One region of the Rhizobium mulingense genome, then DNA from elsewhere that is predicted to be linked to it. Evidence: riboswitches for the same ligand, from Rfam matches in the RefSeq annotation. Region 1 holds a riboswitch; each other region holds the start of a gene.

What was found. A riboswitch is a leader RNA that binds a small molecule or an ion and turns the genes downstream of it on or off. The one in region 1 is predicted to bind thiamine pyrophosphate.
Region 2: another riboswitch for thiamine pyrophosphate. It lies ahead of thiC (phosphomethylpyrimidine synthase ThiC); the one in region 1 lies ahead of thiM (hydroxyethylthiazole kinase).
Region 3: another riboswitch for thiamine pyrophosphate. It lies ahead of PYR71_RS14530 (ABC transporter permease); the one in region 1 lies ahead of thiM (hydroxyethylthiazole kinase).

Annotation. Positions count from the first base shown of each region.
Region 1 is NZ_JARFVE010000003.1:556,528-562,240, forward strand. It holds gene PYR71_RS07535 (ABC transporter substrate-binding protein) at 1-245, opposite strand, end outside; gene PYR71_RS07540 (glycoside hydrolase family 3 N-terminal domain-containing protein) at 290-1,312, opposite strand; gene PYR71_RS07545 (GNAT family N-acetyltransferase) at 1,337-1,816, opposite strand; gene thiD (bifunctional hydroxymethylpyrimidine kinase/phosphomethylpyrimidine kinase) at 2,033-2,866, opposite strand; gene thiE (thiamine phosphate synthase) at 2,863-3,498, opposite strand; gene thiM (hydroxyethylthiazole kinase) at 3,495-4,298, opposite strand; TPP riboswitch at 4,341-4,437, opposite strand; gene PYR71_RS07565 (invasion associated locus B family protein) at 5,107-5,700, shown strand.
Region 2 is NZ_JARFVE010000003.1:762,274-767,986, reverse strand. It holds gene PYR71_RS08440 (AAA family ATPase) at 1-2,032, opposite strand, end outside; gene PYR71_RS08435 (metallophosphoesterase family protein) at 2,032-3,300, opposite strand; TPP riboswitch at 3,588-3,719, shown strand; gene thiC (phosphomethylpyrimidine synthase ThiC) at 3,815-5,647, shown strand; gene thiO (glycine oxidase ThiO) at 5,650-5,713, shown strand, end outside.
Region 3 is NZ_JARFVE010000005.1:390,112-395,824, reverse strand. It holds gene PYR71_RS14550 (LysR family transcriptional regulator) at 1-156, opposite strand, end outside; gene PYR71_RS14545 (ArsR/SmtB family transcription factor) at 233-574, opposite strand; gene PYR71_RS14540 (SDR family NAD(P)-dependent oxidoreductase) at 677-1,447, opposite strand; gene soxR (redox-sensitive transcriptional activator SoxR) at 1,569-2,039, opposite strand; TPP riboswitch at 2,373-2,486, shown strand; gene PYR71_RS14530 (ABC transporter permease) at 2,695-3,501, shown strand; partial or broken gene PYR71_RS14525 (ABC transporter ATP-binding protein) at 3,498-4,309, shown strand; gene PYR71_RS14520 (ABC transporter substrate-binding protein) at 4,378-5,388, shown strand; gene PYR71_RS14515 (acyltransferase family protein) at 5,476-5,713, shown strand, end outside.

The DNA.
Region 1 (5,713 bases):
TCGTCGGACAACTTGAAGCTTTCGGCCAGACGATAGACCGGCTTGTTGCTGTCGAAGCGGTTGAAAATAACAAGCGGCTCATAGATGAAATCGAGCGTCGACTGGCGCGCTGATGTCTGGTTGAACGGGTTGAAGTTGCGAACCCAGGTCGTCGCCGGTTCGATATTCGCCGTCAGGATCGTCTGCGCCATGGCAGAGCCCGAAAGCAGCGACAGCGCGGCGGCGGCAAGAAGATATTTTTTCATGTTCTATTCCCCTTTTTCTTATGCGGTGAGAGATGGCGCGCCGGTCAGGAGACCGAGGCGCTGGCAAACATGTCTTCGACTTGGCGGTGGGCGGCGCGGACGTCGATCTTGAGATTGCCGAGGCGGGCCTTGCCGGCGGCGATGCGCTGCAGCGCGGCATCCGTCAGTGGGCGGGCGGCTTTGGCAGCGGCTTCGCTTTCGGGAATGTCGCCATGGCTGTGCAGCGCGATGTCGAAACCTGCGTCGAGCACTTGGCTCACGCGCTCCGGCAGCGTGCCGGAGAGCGACTCCATGAAGATGCAGTCGGAGATCAGCACACCGTCATAACCTAGATCGTTGCGGATGACGTCGTGCATGACAGGCGAGACGGAGGCCGGCAATTCCCCATGGTAGGCGGAGTAGACGACATGGGCGACCATCGCCCAAGGCGTGTCCTTCAGCGCGACGAAGGGCTTGAAATCGGTGGCGATGAGCGTCTCGCGGCTGGCGTCGACGACCGGACGCTCCTTGTGCGAGTCGAGCGTCGCGCGGCCATGGCCGGGAATGTGCTTCATCACAGGCATGTTGCCGGTCTCGAGCAGGCCGTCGACCACCTCGCGGCCGAGGGCCGCGATGACATCGGGATCCGGGCCGAAGGAGCGGGCGCCGATCACCGCGCTCGTCGTCTCGAAGACGAGGTCGAGAACGGGCGAGCAGCCGCTGGAAAGGCCAAGTTCCGTCATCATCGCCCCCATGGCCTGGGAGGAAAGGCGCAGGGCTCGTTTGCCGAGCTCGAAATCGCGGCGCGCCAGTTCGGCAAACTGGCCGAAGCTGCGGAAGAGCGGCCAGGGGCCGGCATCGAGATGCTGGACGCGGCCGCCCTCCTGGTCGGTGAAGACGGGGGCGTCGTCTCGGTCTACGGCTTCGCGAAAGCGTTCGATCAGCCGCTTGGTCTGCGCCGGCTCGCGCTGATTGCGCCGGCCGACGAAGAGGCCGAGCGGATTGGTCTCGCGAAAGAGCGCAAATTCATCATCCGAAAGAACCGGATTGGGAAGGCCGACAAAAAGGGCGAGCGGGGTCGAGGACAAGTCTAGTACTCCGGTATCAGATGGTCATTGCGGCATGCTTCTCAGCATGCCTTCGTAGATGCCCTTGTCGGGGGCCGGGATGGTGATGGCGCCTGCGGTCCTGGCGTAAAAATCGATGGGACCGGCATCGCCGATGAAGGCATAGGCATGGCCGAGCGCTCTCATAGTCTGAAGGCAGGCGGAAAACAGCGCGAGCCCGATGCCCTTGCCGCGCGCTTGCGGGTCAACGCCGGTCGGTCCGAAGAAGCCGCGGGCCGTCGTGTCGTAGCAGGCAAAGCCGAGCAGTTCTCGACCCTCGACGGCGATCAGGCAAGCGACGGGCTGGCGGGAGAAGGCGACCGAGACCTCGCTTGCCCAGTTCTCGCTGAACCGTTCGCGAACCCAGTTGACGACGAGATGCAGTTCCGGGGGGAGTGCCGGGCGGATGGCGGCGCCGACGTTGTCGGCTCTCTGTTTCAGCTCGGCAAGCTTTGCGGAATACAGGCTCACAAGCAGGTCTGGCACCCCGACATTCCTCCTGTAATTCCGTAGTTACGGAATATATATCCCTCTTATGTCATAGACTTGGCCATCTCGCCGGGCTTGTCAACAGGGTTTTTCAATTGGCGCCGGTGATGCAGCCGCTTTGGACTGCGCGATCAATGCAAGTGGCTGGCACAGGCGAAAACGGCCCGGGGAGACCCGGGCCGTTCGATGGGAGCGGTTCGTCGATCCGAGCGCTTATGCACCGTCTTTCCAGAGTGCATGAAAATGCTGCACCGGGCCGTGGCCGGAGCCGACGGTAAGGCTTCCTGATGCTGCGATGGCGCCGGCGAGATAGTCCTTGGCAACAGCCACCGCCTCCCGCGCCGAAGCGCCCTTGGCAAGCTCGGCCGCCAGCGCGCTCGACAGCGTGCAGCCGGTGCCGTGCGTGTTCTTGGTCGGCACCCGCTGGGCTTCGAACCAGTGCAGGCCGTCGGCGGCGGCCAGCACGTCGGGGCTGTCGTCGCCAGCGAGATGGCCGCCCTTCACCAGTACCGCGGCCGGGCCGAGCGCGCGCAGCTGTTCGGCCTGCGCGGCCATCTCAGACCGGTTCCTCGCGACCGGTTGGTGCAGCAGCGCGGCGGCCTCCGGCAGGTTCGGCGTCAGCAGCGTGGCAAGCGGCAGCAGCCGCAGGGTCAGCACGTCAACCGCTCCGGGTACGAGCAGGGCGGCCCCGCCCTTGGCGATCATCACGGGATCGAGGACGACAGGAATGCTGCGCCCGTTGGCGGTTGCTGCGGTCAGAGCTCTAGAAAGTGCGGCGGCGACGGCCTCGGCGATGGCGGCATTGGCGATCATGCCGATCTTGACGGCATCAACGCGCACATCGGCAAAGACGGCATCGATCTGGTCGGCGACGAATGGCGGCGGCACCAGATGCACGCCGGTGACCCCTTGGGTGTTCTGCGCCGTCAGCGCGGTCAGCACCGCCATGCCGTAGACGCCGCGGGCGGAAAAGGCCTTGAGATCGGCCTGGATGCCGGCGCCGCCTGAGGGATCGGAGCCGGCGATGGAGAGGACGTTACGGATCATGTGTGAACCTTTCGGATTTCTGCAGCGATGCGGCGTGTAGCTGCCGCAGGATCCGGCGTGCCGCAGACGGCTGAGACGACGGCAAGCCCCTTGGCGCCGGCGGCAAAGACTTCGGCCACATAATCCGCCTTCAGCCCGCCGATGGCGACGGACGGCACCGGCGAGAGCTGCACCAGTCTGGCGAGACCATCAAAGCCGATCGGCTGCTTGTGGTCGGCCTTGGTCGGCGTCGCAAACACCGGGCCGACGCCCGTATAATCGACGAGACCCGGATCGACGGCGGCGGCGAGCGCCTCGGTTTCGACCGAGAGGCCGAGGATCATGTCGGGACCGATCATCTCCCGCGCGGCGCGCGCGTTCAGGTCCTCCTGGCCGATATGCAACCCGTCGGCGCCGATGGCGATCGCCGCCTCGACGTCGTCGTTGACGATGAGGCGGGCGCCGGTGCCATCGAGCGCCTGTTTCAAGGCTCGGCCGGTTTCGATCATCTCCAGCGTGCCGGCCCGTTTGTCGCGCAGCTGCACGATCGTCGCGCCGCCGGCAACGGCAAGCCGGGCGGTCTCGACCATGCCGATAGGGGCGCAGAGATCCGGATCGAGCACGATATAGAGCGAAAGGTCGAAAGCCTTCATGCGATCGATACCCTCGCCCTCGCATCCAGCGCTTCGCCGTCGAGCGCCGCCAGCGCATCGAGGAAGCGCCAGGCAAAGGAGCCGGGACCGGCCGCGCCGAGCGCGGCATCTTCGCCGGCGACGGCAAAGATCGCAAGCGCAGCGACCGTCGCCCCGAACAGATCCTCGGGCGCTGTGGCGGCGAAGGCGCCAGCGAGGCAGGTGAGCGAGCAGCCGAGCGCGGTGACCTGCGGCATCAGCACCGATCCGCCCTTGATGCGCACCGCCCTGGCACCGTCGGTCACGAAATCGACGGCTCCGGTGACGGCGACGATGGCCTGCTGCCGCTCCGCGAGCCGGCGGGCCGAATCCTCCGCCTGCTCGACCGGATCGCGACTGTCGACGCCCTGGCCGCGGCTCTCCCCGCCGGCAAGCGCGATGATCTCGGAAGCATTGCCGCGGATGATCGTGGGCTTCAGCGCCAGCAGATCGGCAACCGCTTGGCGGCGAAAGGCGGTCGCATAATGCGCCACCGGATCGAGCACCCAGGGTTTGCCGGCTGAGGCCGCGGCCTTCGCCGCCGCCCGCATGCCGTCGAGCCATTGCGTCGACAGCGTGCCGATATTGACGGTCAGCGCGCTCGCGATGCCGGCGAATTCGCCGGCTTCCTCAGCCGCGTGCACCATGGCGGGCGAAGCGCCGGATGCAAGCAGGACATTGGCGGCGATGTTCATGGCGACGTAATTGGTGATGCAGTGGACGAGCGGCGGCTTTTCGCGCATCGCCTCCAGCATGGCTCCCGAGGTGGTCTTGCTCTGCATGGCGCCCCTTTCAGGCGGGGCAGGCGCGGGGCGGCGTCTACGGCGATGCCCCGAGCGACTCCCTCCGCCGGCATTATCCGGTTCAGGTTCGAAGGGTTCTTCTCAGCCCGTCTATCGACGAACGCCCCTGTCTCTCATCGCGCTCTTTTTCGCAGAGAAGGACGCGGCTGTCATCCCGAAAATGACATTCCGCGATCGAGGGCGGCTGCGCCAGGGCGGATGATCAGCGAATCTTGCCAGCCGGAGAGCCCAACGATTCGGGTTGCGACCGCAGCGTTGCGCGAAGGCATCCTCGGCCCGCCCTGCCTTTGCCTCGCTTTTTGGTCAGTAATAACAGCGGCGACCATGAGTGCAATTCAGGTGAAATACACTTTGATATTTAATGGTGCGCAATAGCCTCCCGCTTTGCCGCAGTTTGGTGTTTGTTTGTAGAAGGGTGTGTTCAGGCAATCTTCTGTGAAGAGAATATGCTCTTCACAGAAGATTGCCTTAATTTGAGATTGTATTTGTTTATTCATCCTTCGCGTTTGTTCCTACGGTTTTTCAATGCAGACGAGCAGATGGACAGCTCCGCGTAAGTTGCGTGTTGTCTTATGGCTTTTGTCATTTCCGTACCGTCAAGTCTCGGATTTCCCGGTCAATGTCCGTCAGGAGAGCCAGGGTGATTAAAAGGGATTTAACTGCTGGAAACGCGACGCAAATATCTAACCGAAACTTTACCGTTCTGACACGTTCAGGTTGACGGTGCGATCGATTGTAGCGATATGGCCTTGAATATAAATAAAATCCTCCTGAAGTTGCAATTTTAATGGGCCATATTTTGACAAACCGCATGACGGGATGCCATCGGACCGTCGCCTCCCTCCTGATAGTCCTCGGCTCTTCCGTCCCGTCCCTTTCACAAGCTCCCGATGCGGTGGTTCAAGGCCAGGCACCGGCCATCAAATCGCAGAAATTCGACGACTGGTACTATCGCTGCACGGGCTCCGGCGACGCGGCAGCCTGCGAAGTCGCGCAAGTGGCGCAAGTCGCCAAGGACGGCAAGAACGTCAATGTCCTGACGCTGGCGATCGCCACCGCGCCGGCCGCTCCTCAAGGCAAGAGCAAGGGCAAGCCGCGGCTGGTGCTGACCGCCCTTCTGCCGCTCAATGTCTTCCTGCCCGCCGGCCTGGCGATCAAGGCGGGCGGCAAGCCAGTCGCCAAACTCGATTATCGCAATTGCAACGAGGCCGGATGCTGGGCGCAGCAGGCCTTGGATGCGAAGGTGGCCGCAGCGCTCAAGAAGGGTTCGGCCGCCGAAGGGCTGGTGCGGCTGATGAACGGCCAGGACGTCAATATCCGCTTCTCGCTCAAAGGGCTGAGCCCGGCCCTCGATGAACTCCAATCCACTGCCGCGAAGTAGCCGAATTTCACCC
Region 2 (5,713 bases), 210 kb from region 1:
GGCTGTCCAATTCGCCGCGAAGTGCCTCCACCGCGTCTTCGGCCCGCTGCAGTTCGTCCCAGGCGGCCAGCGCTGCGGCTCGCTTGGTGCTCCATGCCTCGAGTGCTGCTATGCTCGGCGAAGCTTCGGCGTCATATTCGATTGCCTCGGGCAGGAGGCCACGGATGCCCTCGGCAAGCACATCATGTTCGGCGCGCGCCTCGCTAAGCAATTCCGTTTGCCGTTCGATCGCCGCCGCCGTTGCCGCTTCGGTCAGGCGGAGCTGACGCAGCTCGGCAAGTTCCTGCGCGCGTGACAGCCGGCCGGCGGACACGACATCGTCCTGGCGCATCCGCTCTTCGAATGTCCGGGCGGTGGCGGCATTCAGGCTGGCAAGATGCGCCTGCCAGGCGGCATCGCGTTCATCGCGCAGCCTCGCGGCCTCGGCATCGTCGATCGAACCACCGGCGACGAAGGCCGCGATCCGGGCTTTGGTCAGCGCCTGTTCGGTGCCCAGATCGCGCAGCCGTGCCTCGTGATCCGCAATCCGCTTGTCGATGGAGATCGCCTGGCCACGCCAAGCCTCGGTCTGCCGAGGCTCCGCCGCGCTCGTCCGCTGCAGAGCGACGGCATCACCTGACCAGGGCGCAAGCTGTGCGAACTGCTTCTCCTGTATTCGCTTCGCCTGCACGAGTGTGCGTTCTTCCACGGTGAGCCGCGTTGCGAGATCGGACCCGGCCAGCCGGCTCAGGGCCGCCTCGATGCGGCCGAGACGTGCGGGATCGAGGATCGCGGCTCCATTTTGCGAGCCGCCTTCCTTGTTCAGCCTTTCGAGATTCTCGCGCGCTCGCACCAGTTCGCGGCCTGCGGCAGCCAGGTTGGCCTCGACGCCGGAACGTCGCTCGATGAGATCGCGGATGATGCCGATCAGCGAGGCGGGCAGGAGCAGCGCCTCGGGCGTCGCATGGCCCGGCTGCTCGAGATCGGCCAGCAGCCGCACCAGCTCGCCTTCCTGTTCGGCCAGCGCCAGCCGGCGCTTCGGCAGGTCGCTTTCAGCCGCGAGATAGCGCACACGCCCCTGATCCAGCATGTCCATATGCGCGGCGATCGCCAGCGCCTTGTCGTCGATCGTGATCGCCTCGATCTCGTCGGCAAGCTGGCGCAGCGTGCGGTCGGCGGTTTCGACAAGCGCCTGCAGCCGCGTCTCGTCGCGGAAAAGCTGCGGCAGCAGTGTGAACCATTCGGCCGGCGGCCGCGGCAGATCGCCCATGCCAGCTGCGTCGGCGTCCAGCCGCCGGAGTTCCAGCGCCGCCGGCAGGGCGCCAAGAAGACGCGTCAGCTCCTGGTGCCGCGCCTTGGCCTCGGCCAGTTTCCGCGTCGTGGCGGCATAGGCGGCGTCGGCCTGCTCGAGGGTCGATTTCAGGCCCGAATAGGTGGAGGCAAGCGTGTCGATGGCATTGCGCTCGGCCTTCAGCGCTTCGAGCGAGCGTTTGAGTTCCGCAAGCTTCGTGCTCGACGACCGCTTCTTGTGAATCCCATTGGCTTCGTCGACGGCCGTCACCAGCGAGCGGCTGAGGCCGGCGAGACCCGAGCTTGCCGAGAACAGCAACTCGCCGAGCTCGCCCTTGCTTTGAATGATGGCGTTGCCGCCTTCCTTGAGCGACTGGTCGTCGAGCGAGAACATGGTGCGATAGGCCTCGCGGCCGACGCCGCCGAGCGCGCCCGCGAGCAGCGCCTCGTTCACAGCCTGTCCCCGATCATCGACGAGGCTGCCGGTCCGCAATTTTAGCCGCGCCAGCTCGTGGTGCGCGCCACCGAATTCCAGCCGCGCACCGACCTTCATCGTATTGTAGGGATGCAGGAAATTATAGGTGCTGCGCTCGCCTATGCCGTAGAGCAGATCGAGATAGGCGGCGAAGGTGGTCGACTTGCCCGCTTCGTTGAGGCCATAGACGATGTGCAGATCGGGCGAACCCGGTCGGACCGCGCCGAAGTCGATCGAGTGGTCGGTGAACTTGCCATAACGGATGAGGTCGAGACGGCGCAGGCGCATCAGCTGTCTCCCCGCTCCGCGGCCTTCATCCGGGCAGCGATGTCCTCGGCGCCGTCAGCGAGAAGGCTGTCGATGAAGCGTTCGAAACCCGCCTCGTCATGTCCGGCAAAGGCCCGGCTTTCGGGCGGCAGGTCGGCGAGCAGGTCGCGAACCATCTCCCTGACATCGTCGCGAAAGCCGCTGCGGGCGATGACCTCGTCCCGCATCAGCGCGCCGAGTTCGATGACGGGATCGGCGGCGGATTCGGCTGCGAGGATCGAGGGCGCTTCGAAGGCGAGTTCCAGCTTCTCGATCCAGGTTCGGCCGATCCGGTCACCGCGCTGCTCGGCTTCCGCCTGCATGAGGTCGACATCGCGGCGAAGCTGCCAGGAGAGCGGCGTGCGACCGGAAAGCCTGAGGCGCGCGACGAGATGCGGCGAGGCCGTATGGTCGCGCTGCGCCGTCAGTGCCGCTTCGATCGCCATGGCCGCATCACGCCAATCATCGACACCCGTGAGGTCGACATCGACGCGCTCGAACTGCGCGATGCTGGTGCGCCGCTCCTCGACCGTCACCGTCCGGTCGTCCGCCACGGTCACCAGCGAAACGGTTTTGACGCCCGACTCGTTGATGTCGCGGCCTTGCGGCATGCCGGGCATGATGATCGTCGCCGTGCCGGGATACTGGCTCCGCTGATGAAGATGCCCGAGCGCCCAGTAGTCGAATCCCCAGGCGTGAAGGTCGAGTACGTTGCAGGGCGCATAGACGTCATGGCCGGCGGATCCGGCAAGGCTCGTATGCATGATGCCGATATTGACCGCTCCCGCCACCGGCGGCTTGTACTTCGGCAGAAGCGGGTCCGGCGCTTGCGGCTTGGCAAAGCTCAGACCGTGGATCGCGATCGACAGGCTGCCTTTTGTCGCCTCCACGGTCTCGGCATGGCCGCCGAAGATCTTCACCGTGTGGGGCATCACCAGCTCCCTGGCGATCTTCGACATCGCGTCGTGATTGCCGCGAATCTTGAAGACACCAATCCCCGCCCGGTGCAGCCGTTCCAGCTGGCTTGCCAGGAAGCGCGCCGTCTTCATCGACGTCTGCTCGCCGTCATAGAGATCGCCGGCGATAACGAGTGCATCGACCTGCTCCTCGAGGCAAAGGTCGACGATCACGATCAGCGCCTGCCGGCTGGCGTCACTCACGAGATCGGCCAGCTCGGCGTTGCGAAGCGCCAGGGAACGCAGGGGAGAGTCGAGATGGAGATCGGCAGTGTGGACGAAACGATAGGCCATGAATGCAAAAGCCGCGTGGATAGGACGATGAGCCGGTGCCGTCGGACAGGTGAACGCGCGGTCGCTGTCCTGACCGTGAGCATGAGACTATGGAGCACGCCTCCAAGGGGCGCGAGCGAAATGGGCCGGCAAACCGGCCCATCCACAATCAATGTTGGTAGACCGGCGCCGGTACGGCCGCCGGCACACTCTGCGATCCCAGCCGATCGGCGACCAGCATCGACAGCCACTGCCTTGAAACGCAAAAGGGCTTCTTGACACAAAGGCCGCTGCGGTCTTTGATGGCCAACATTCACCAGGGGTGTCCCGGCAAGGGGCTGAGATTCTGCTAGACGATACGGCTTTGCCTGTTGTGGCGCAGTGACCCGTTGAACCTGATCCAGTTCATACTGGCGTAGGGACGGTGCGGACGCTGCGGCTGTTGGGCGGATTTTCGCTTTGTCGCGCAAGGCGTCTTTCCATCATTCCAACACTGGAACTGGGTCTCCAAACGTCAAACCTTGGAGCCTCATCCATGAATATTGTTGCACCCCAGCTTACTCCCGTCGTCACCACCGGCTCGCTTCCGGCCTCGACCAAGATCGTCAAGCCCGGAACGCTCTATCCGGATCTGCGCGTGCCGATGCGCGAAATCAGCCTTCACCCGACCTCCGGCGAGCCGCCGGTTACGGTCTATGATTCCTCCGGCCCCTATACCGATCCGGCCCATGTGGTTTCTATCGACGCCGGGCTGCCGCGTTTGCGCGAAGCATGGGTCAGGGCGCGTGGCGACGTCGAAGCCTATGAAGGCCGGGTGGTGAAGCCTGAAGACAATGGTTTTGCCACCGGCGAGCGGCTGACGCCGGAATTTCCCATTCGCAACACGCCGCTGAAGGCAAAGGCCGGACGTGCCGTCACCCAGCTCGCCTATGCGCGTGCCGGCATTGTCACCCCGGAAATGGAGTTTATTGCGATCCGCGAAAACCTCGGCCGGCAGGCCGCGAAGGAGGTGCTCGCGCGCGACGGCGAGAGCTTCGGCGCGCATGTTCCGGATTTCGTGACGCCCGAATTCGTGCGGCGGGAAGTCGCCGAGGGCAGGGCGATCATCCCCGCCAATATCAACCACCCCGAAACCGAACCGATGATCATCGGCCGCAATTTCCTGGTGAAGATCAACGCCAATATCGGCAATTCGGCGGTCACCTCGTCGATGGCGGAAGAGGTGGAGAAGATGGTCTGGGCGATCCGCTGGGGCGCCGACACGGTCATGGACCTTTCCACCGGCCGCAACATTCACAACATCCGGGAATGGATCATTCGCAATTCGCCGGTTCCGATCGGCACCGTGCCGCTTTACCAGGCGCTCGAGAAGGTGAACGGCATTGCCGAAGATCTGACCTGGGAAGTCTATCGGGATACGCTGATCGAACAGGCCGAGCAGGGCGTCGATTATTTCACCATCCATGCCGGCGTGCGGCTGGCCTATATCCCGCTCACCGTCAATCGCGTCACCGGCATCGTCTCACGCGGCGGCTCGATCATGGCCAAGTGGTGTCTGCATCACCACAAGGAGAGTTTCCTCTACGAGCATTTCGAGGAAATCTGCGACATCTGCCGTGCCTATGACGTCTCATTCTCGCTCGGCGACGGTTTGCGTCCGGGGTCGATCGCGGACGCCAATGACGCAGCACAATTTGCCGAACTCGAAACCCTTGGCGAATTGACCAAGATTGCCTGGGCGAAGGACTGCCAGGTGATGATCGAAGGCCCCGGCCATGTGCCGATGCACAAGATCAAAGAGAATATGGACAAGCAGCTCAAGGTCTGCGGCGAAGCCCCCTTCTATACGCTCGGACCGCTGACGACCGACATCGCGCCGGGCTATGACCACATCACTTCCGGCATCGGGGCCGCGATGATCGGCTGGTTCGGCACGGCCATGCTCTGCTACGTCACGCCGAAGGAGCATCTGGGACTGCCTGACCGCAGCGACGTCAAGACCGGCGTCATCACTTACAAGATCGCCGCCCATGCGGCCGATCTCGCCAAGGGACATCCGGCCGCCCGCATCCGCGACGATGCGCTGTCGCGCGCACGCTTCGAATTCCGCTGGGAGGACCAGTTCAATCTCTCCCTCGACCCGGATACGGCCCGTTCCTTCCACGACGAGACCCTGCCGAAGGAGGCGCACAAGGTGGCGCACTTCTGTTCGATGTGCGGCCCGAAATTCTGCTCCATGCGAATTTCCCACGACATTCGCGCCGAAGCCCAGAAGGAAGGATTAGAAGCTATGGCGGCCAAGTACCGCGATGGCGGCGATCTCTACATGCCGGCCGCAGAGGTCGCGAAAACTCCAGCCGGAGAATGACCATGCGCGTTCTCGTCAAAGGGGCCGGCGTTGCCGGCCTCACCGTGGCCTGGCAGCTCTATCGCC
Region 3 (5,713 bases), on a different contig from region 1:
CCTCGACCCGCGCTGCACCAGCATGACGCCGAGCTGATCCTCCAGCTGGCGGATGGCGGCCGAGAGCGTCGGCTGCGAAATCCCGCATTCCTCCGCAGCGCGGCCGAAATGCTTTTCATTGGCAAGCGCGATGAAGAATTCCAGCTTGTCGATCATGCGGTCTCCCGACCCGGTATGACAGCATCCGGATCCAGCCCATCTTCTGCGCAGCCACCGTGCGACCAGTCATGCTTTAACCGTTTTCGACAGCCGGAAAAAGATCGAACAGCGATTCGAGGAAGGCAGGCACGCTGAGATTGCCGATACTGTAATAGACCAGCCTGCCCTGACGGCGCGTATTGACCAGCCCTTCGAGCCTCAGACGCGCGAGCTGTTGCGAGACCATTGCCTGTTGTATGCCGAGAATGCTCTCGATTTCACCCACCGTCCGCTCCTCACTCGCGAGGATGCAGAGGATCAGAAGTCGGCTCTGATGTGCCAGCGCCTTCAGCAGATCGCTCGCTTCATGGGCTTTTGCAGCGAGTTTCTGCAATTCCTGGCCGGTCATCCCCGGCTCCGGTTTAGGCAACGGCATTCGGCATCTCGGAAGGGGAGCAAAAGGTAGATCAGCACAATAGCATATTCGCACAAGCGAATTCGTCAAATGTGATGAAATGCCAAAAAAGGTCCAAGTAAATCAGCAGATAAGCTGACCGCCATTGATCTCGAGGACTTGGCCCGTAATGTATCCGGAGAGAGAAGGAGCCGCGAGGAACAGATAGGCGGGAGCGCAATCCTCGGCCGTGCCGAGCCGTTGCAAGGGAATGGATTTTCTCGTCTGCTCCAGCTTTTCGCGGGAGGAATAGCGCTCATGGAAATCCGTCTCGATCGTTCCCGGCGAGACGCAATTGACCCGGATGCCATCCGGCGCCAGCTCACGGGCAAGCGCCTTGGAATAGGTGGAAACAAAGGCTTTCGAGGCCGAATAGACCGAAGAACCGGGACTGCCGCCGGTCAGCGCTGAAATCGAAACCGTGTTGACGATGGCCGCGCCTTCCGCCGCTTTCAATGCCGGCAACAGCGCCCGGGTCAGCGCCACCACCGACGTCTGGTTCAGCCGTACGATCGCTTCATAATCTGCGTCGGTCAGCGTCGCAGCCGGAAAACGGCCGAGCATGGTGCCGGCATTATTGACGAGCACATGCACCTTGTCGAAGAAGGCGAGAGCGTCCTCCGCAAATTGCGCAGCGCCGCCGGCGGCGGTGAAATCGGCGTTCAGCAACAGCGCCCGTCTTTCCGATTCAGCCGTAAGCAGGAAATCCGGCAGATCCCGTCCCGGTTTGCGCCCGGTATGGACGATCACCTTCGCGCCGCAGTCCAGGAACTGCCGGGCCACCTCGAGGCCGATGCCCCGCCCGGCGCCGGTGACGACGACATTGCGATTTTCAAATAGTCTCGGATGGAACACGAAGCCGTCCTCCTCGCGGACGATGCCGCCGGTTGCGTCATTCGCCCTTAACATATGAACGCGCCGGCCGAAAGAAAGGCACGCATCGATCTTTCCGCCGCAGGAGAGAGCTCCGGGAGGCTCAGCTTTCGTTCTCGCTCTCTAGAAGCCGCGCACCCGGCCCTTCCTCGCCAAGCCGATCGCAGGGATTGCGCAAGGGGCAGCTTTCGATCGACAGACAGCCGCAGCCGATGCAGCCAGTCAGACGGTCTCTCAGCAGGCTGAGGCGTCTGATTCGCTCGTCGAGTTCATTCTTCCAGCGCGCTGACAGCGTCTGCCAGTCGGCAACCGTCGGTGTGCGCCCCTGCGGCAGGGAGGCAAACGCCGTCTGGATTTCCGAAAGCGGAATGCCGACACGTTGCGCCACCTTGATGATGCCGAGCCGGCGAAGCACGTCACGTCCGTAACGCCGCTGATTGCCGCGCGTTCGGATGCTGGAGATCAACCCCTTGGCCTCATAGAAATGCAACGCCGAGACGGCAAGACCGCTGCGTTCCGCCACCTCGCCGACCGTCAAAAGCCTGCCGAGCGGCGTAACGGTGATCGTATCCATCGGCTCTTGACCTCAATATTAGTTGAGGTTGTATAACGCCTGCTCCCCCAAGCGTAAAGCCCAGGTGCAGGAAGGAGCGACAGTGAGATCACCCTGTCGATAACGGACTGAAATCATGGCGCCGGCATTTGCCACCCTCGCGACGACCGCGTCCTGCCGATATAGCGGCCTGAGACGAGCTCCGGTTCCGTTCCCGGCAGGTACGGGACCTCGGAAAACACCCGGGCAGGACTCCGCCCGGGTGTTTTTTCGCGTTCGCGGTTCGGTTCCGACCAGACGGATGGGGTGTGTGATTTTGCGGTTGCGGTAAGAAAACCCCGATGATAGTTTTCGCTGAAATAACAGGGGAGCTCCGTGTCGCCGGGGCTGAGATGAGAAGCGCAAGCCTCCGGACCCTTCAAAGCTGATCTGGGTAATGCCAGCGGAGCGAGGTTCAGATGTTTTCCGGCGCACAAGTGTCATCCTTTACGATATCCGGCAGTCTCGCCGGCACCATTCCCGATGTCTTCGACAGGTTTGCGCATCTGCGACGCCGCGCGATTTTTCAAGTGCGCCAAGGGCGCCGCGGCACCTTGAATTGCTGCGTGGTTTTATCCTTGGATCGATTCCGACCTGAAGAAGCATGCAGCCGGACGAAAGCCTGAAATCGACGCTGATGACATCGCCACCCCCATCGGATTCGCGTCTTGCCGCGCTCGGTGCCGCCCTGTACCGGGCGATCCCCGCCCTGCTCGCCGGCTTTGCCTTTCTGGCCGCATGGGAACTTTATGTCGATCTCTCCGGCATTAAACCGTCCATCCTGCCGGCGCCTTCGCGCATCCTGAACCAGGGCTGGCTGAACCGCGAAGCGTTGATGTCAAACACCTGTCCGACGCTCGGCGCCACACTCGGCGGCTTCGCCCTGTCGCTCGCCTTCGCTTTCGTCTCGTCGATCCTGATGGATTTCATGCCCTTCATGCGCCGGGCATTGCTGCCGATCTTCATTGCCAGCCAGACCCTGCCGCTGGTGGCGATCGCGCCCCTCGTCGTCCTCTGGTTCGGTTTCGGCCTGTTGCCGAAGATATTGCTGGTGGCGCTCGTCACCTTCTTCCCGCTGCTCGTCGCTTTGCTGCAGGGTTATGAGGCGACCGACCGCGACATCGCTGAACTCTTGAACTCGATGAAGGCAAGCCGCTGGTGCATTTTCCGCTTGGCCCGGCTTCCCTCCTCGCTACCCTATTTCTTCGCCGGCCTCAGGATCTCGATCACCTATGCCGTCGTCGGCGCGATCTTTGCCGAATATGCGGGAGCCGCGCGCGGCCTCGGCATCTATATCCTCAACGCCAAGAATAATTTCCGGCCGGATCTCGTCCTCGCCGCCGTCGTTGTCAGCGCCGTGCTGACACTCTGCCTCTTCGGAGTGACGCTGATGATCGAGCGCCTCGTCATGCCGTGGCAACCGTCCGGGGAGCACCGTCGATGACCGATGAACTGGTCGAACTGCGCAAGATTTCGAAATCCTTCGACGGCATGCAGGTGCTCGGCGACATTTCGCTCGCTGTCGCAAGCGGCGAGTTCGTCTCGATCGTCGGCCCCTCCGGCTCCGGAAAATCGACGGTGCTCCGATTGCTGACCCAGGCGCTTCGACCCGATTCAGGCGCCTTGCTCTTCAAGGGCGCCCCGCTGGAACAGGCGCCGCATTCCTTTGCCTTCATGCCGCAACGCGATGCGCTGATGCCCTGGCGCCGGATCATCGACAATGCCGCCCTCGGCCTGGAGGTGGGCGGCATGAGCCGCCGCGCCGCCCGCGCCACCGTGGCGCCGCTGTTCGAGCATTTCGGCCTTGCCGGCTTCGAACACCATTATCCCGCCGAACTCTCCGGCGGCATGCGCCAGCGCGCCGCGCTGTTGCGCACCGTCGTCCAGAGCCAAGACATGTTGCTGCTCGACGAGCCTTTCGGCGCGCTGGATGCGTTGACACGCACGCAAATCCAGGAATGGCTGCAGGGCATGTGGACGCAACATCGCTGGACGGCCTTGCTGATCACCCACGATGTTCGCGAGGCGGTGTTCCTCTCCGACCGGATCTACGTGCTATCGGCCCGCCCGGCGCGTATAATCCGCCAATTCCGCGTCCCCCTGCCCCGCCCGAGAAGCATCGCCGATCTCGGCTCGCCGGCGGCCCAGGCGATCGAGACCGAAATCCTGCAAACCCTGCTTCATCCGCTAGAACAGGATGATTTTAGGCCGGTCGGCCTAAATCAGAATCCTGTCCCAATTTAAAGAGGTAGAGCATGATGTCGTCCGAAGACCGCTCACACTTTTCGGCACCATGCTCTTAAGACCTGAGGAGGTCACCATGCTGCTTCTCACCCGTCGACAGACGATCCTCGCCGCCCTCGCGACAAGCCTCGCCGGCCGCACAGCCCTCGCCCAGTCGGCGTCGGCAAAGGTTCGCATTGCGCTCGACTGGACGCCCAACACCAACCATATCGGCATCTATGTCGCCAAGGCGAAGGGCTTCTATGCAGCCGCCGGCCTCGACGTCGAAATTCTACCCTTTACCGACACCAGCGCCGGCACGCTGGTGTCGAACGGGGTCGCCGATTTCGGCATCAGCAGCGAGATCGAGGCCATGACGCAGCGCGCCGGCGGCGGTGACGTGAAGATGGTCTACGGCGTCGTCCAGACCGAAACCGCGCGCCTGATCTACAAGGGCGGACGCGACGACATCAAGAGCCCTAAAGATCTCGATGGCAAGACCTATGGCGGCTTTGGCGGCACCTGGGAGAGCGCCCTGATTTCCGCGATGATCCGCAACGACGGTGGCACGGGCGACGTCAAGACCGTCACCCTCGGCACTTCCGCCTACGAGGCGCTGGACAATGGCTCGGTCGATTTCACGCTGGAGATCTACACCTGGGAAGGCATCGCCGCCGAGCTGGAAAACCGCAAGCTCGGCCGCTTCCACTATTCCGATTATGGCATTCCCGACGAGCAGACGACCGTCATCGTTTCCAGCGACGCCTATCTCGCGGTGAGCCGGGAACACGCCCGCGCCTTCATCCAGGCCACGCGCCAGGGTTATGCCTATTCCGTCGATCATCCTGACGAAGCCTGCGACCTGCTGATTTCCAACAGCAACGGTGCTCTGATGAATACGGAACTGGTAAAGGCGTCCCAGAAGGCATTGATCGACGGGCATTTCCTCAAATCCGAGGCCGGCGTGATCGGCACAATCGACCCGGCGAAGGCCGATGCCATCGGCGCCTTCCTGCTCGACAACGGCATCCTGGTCGATGCGAATGGCGCAGCACTCAAGGAGAAGCCGGACTTTTCCACCTATTATACCAACGAACTCCTCGGCTGAACCCGCCCGGCCTTGCCCGCCGCAGCGTTCCACGGCAAGCTTTGGATCGAGACGGTTTGAGCCTGATCGGGCAGGGTGGGGAATAACATGCGACCACAGGAGAGACTGGTCGGAGCGGACTTTCTGCGCGCGACAGCCTGCCTGCTGGTGCTTGCTCATCATCTCGCGCTCCGGCTGGATATGCGCCGAATTCCCGATGAATTGGCGTCGACGGCGCACATCCTCCGCTTCGGCAATTTCGGCGTCGCCATTTTCTTCGTGCTCAGCGGCTTTCTTCTGGCCCGTCCCTTCTGGCGCGCGCTCGATGGCGGCAGCGACATGCCGA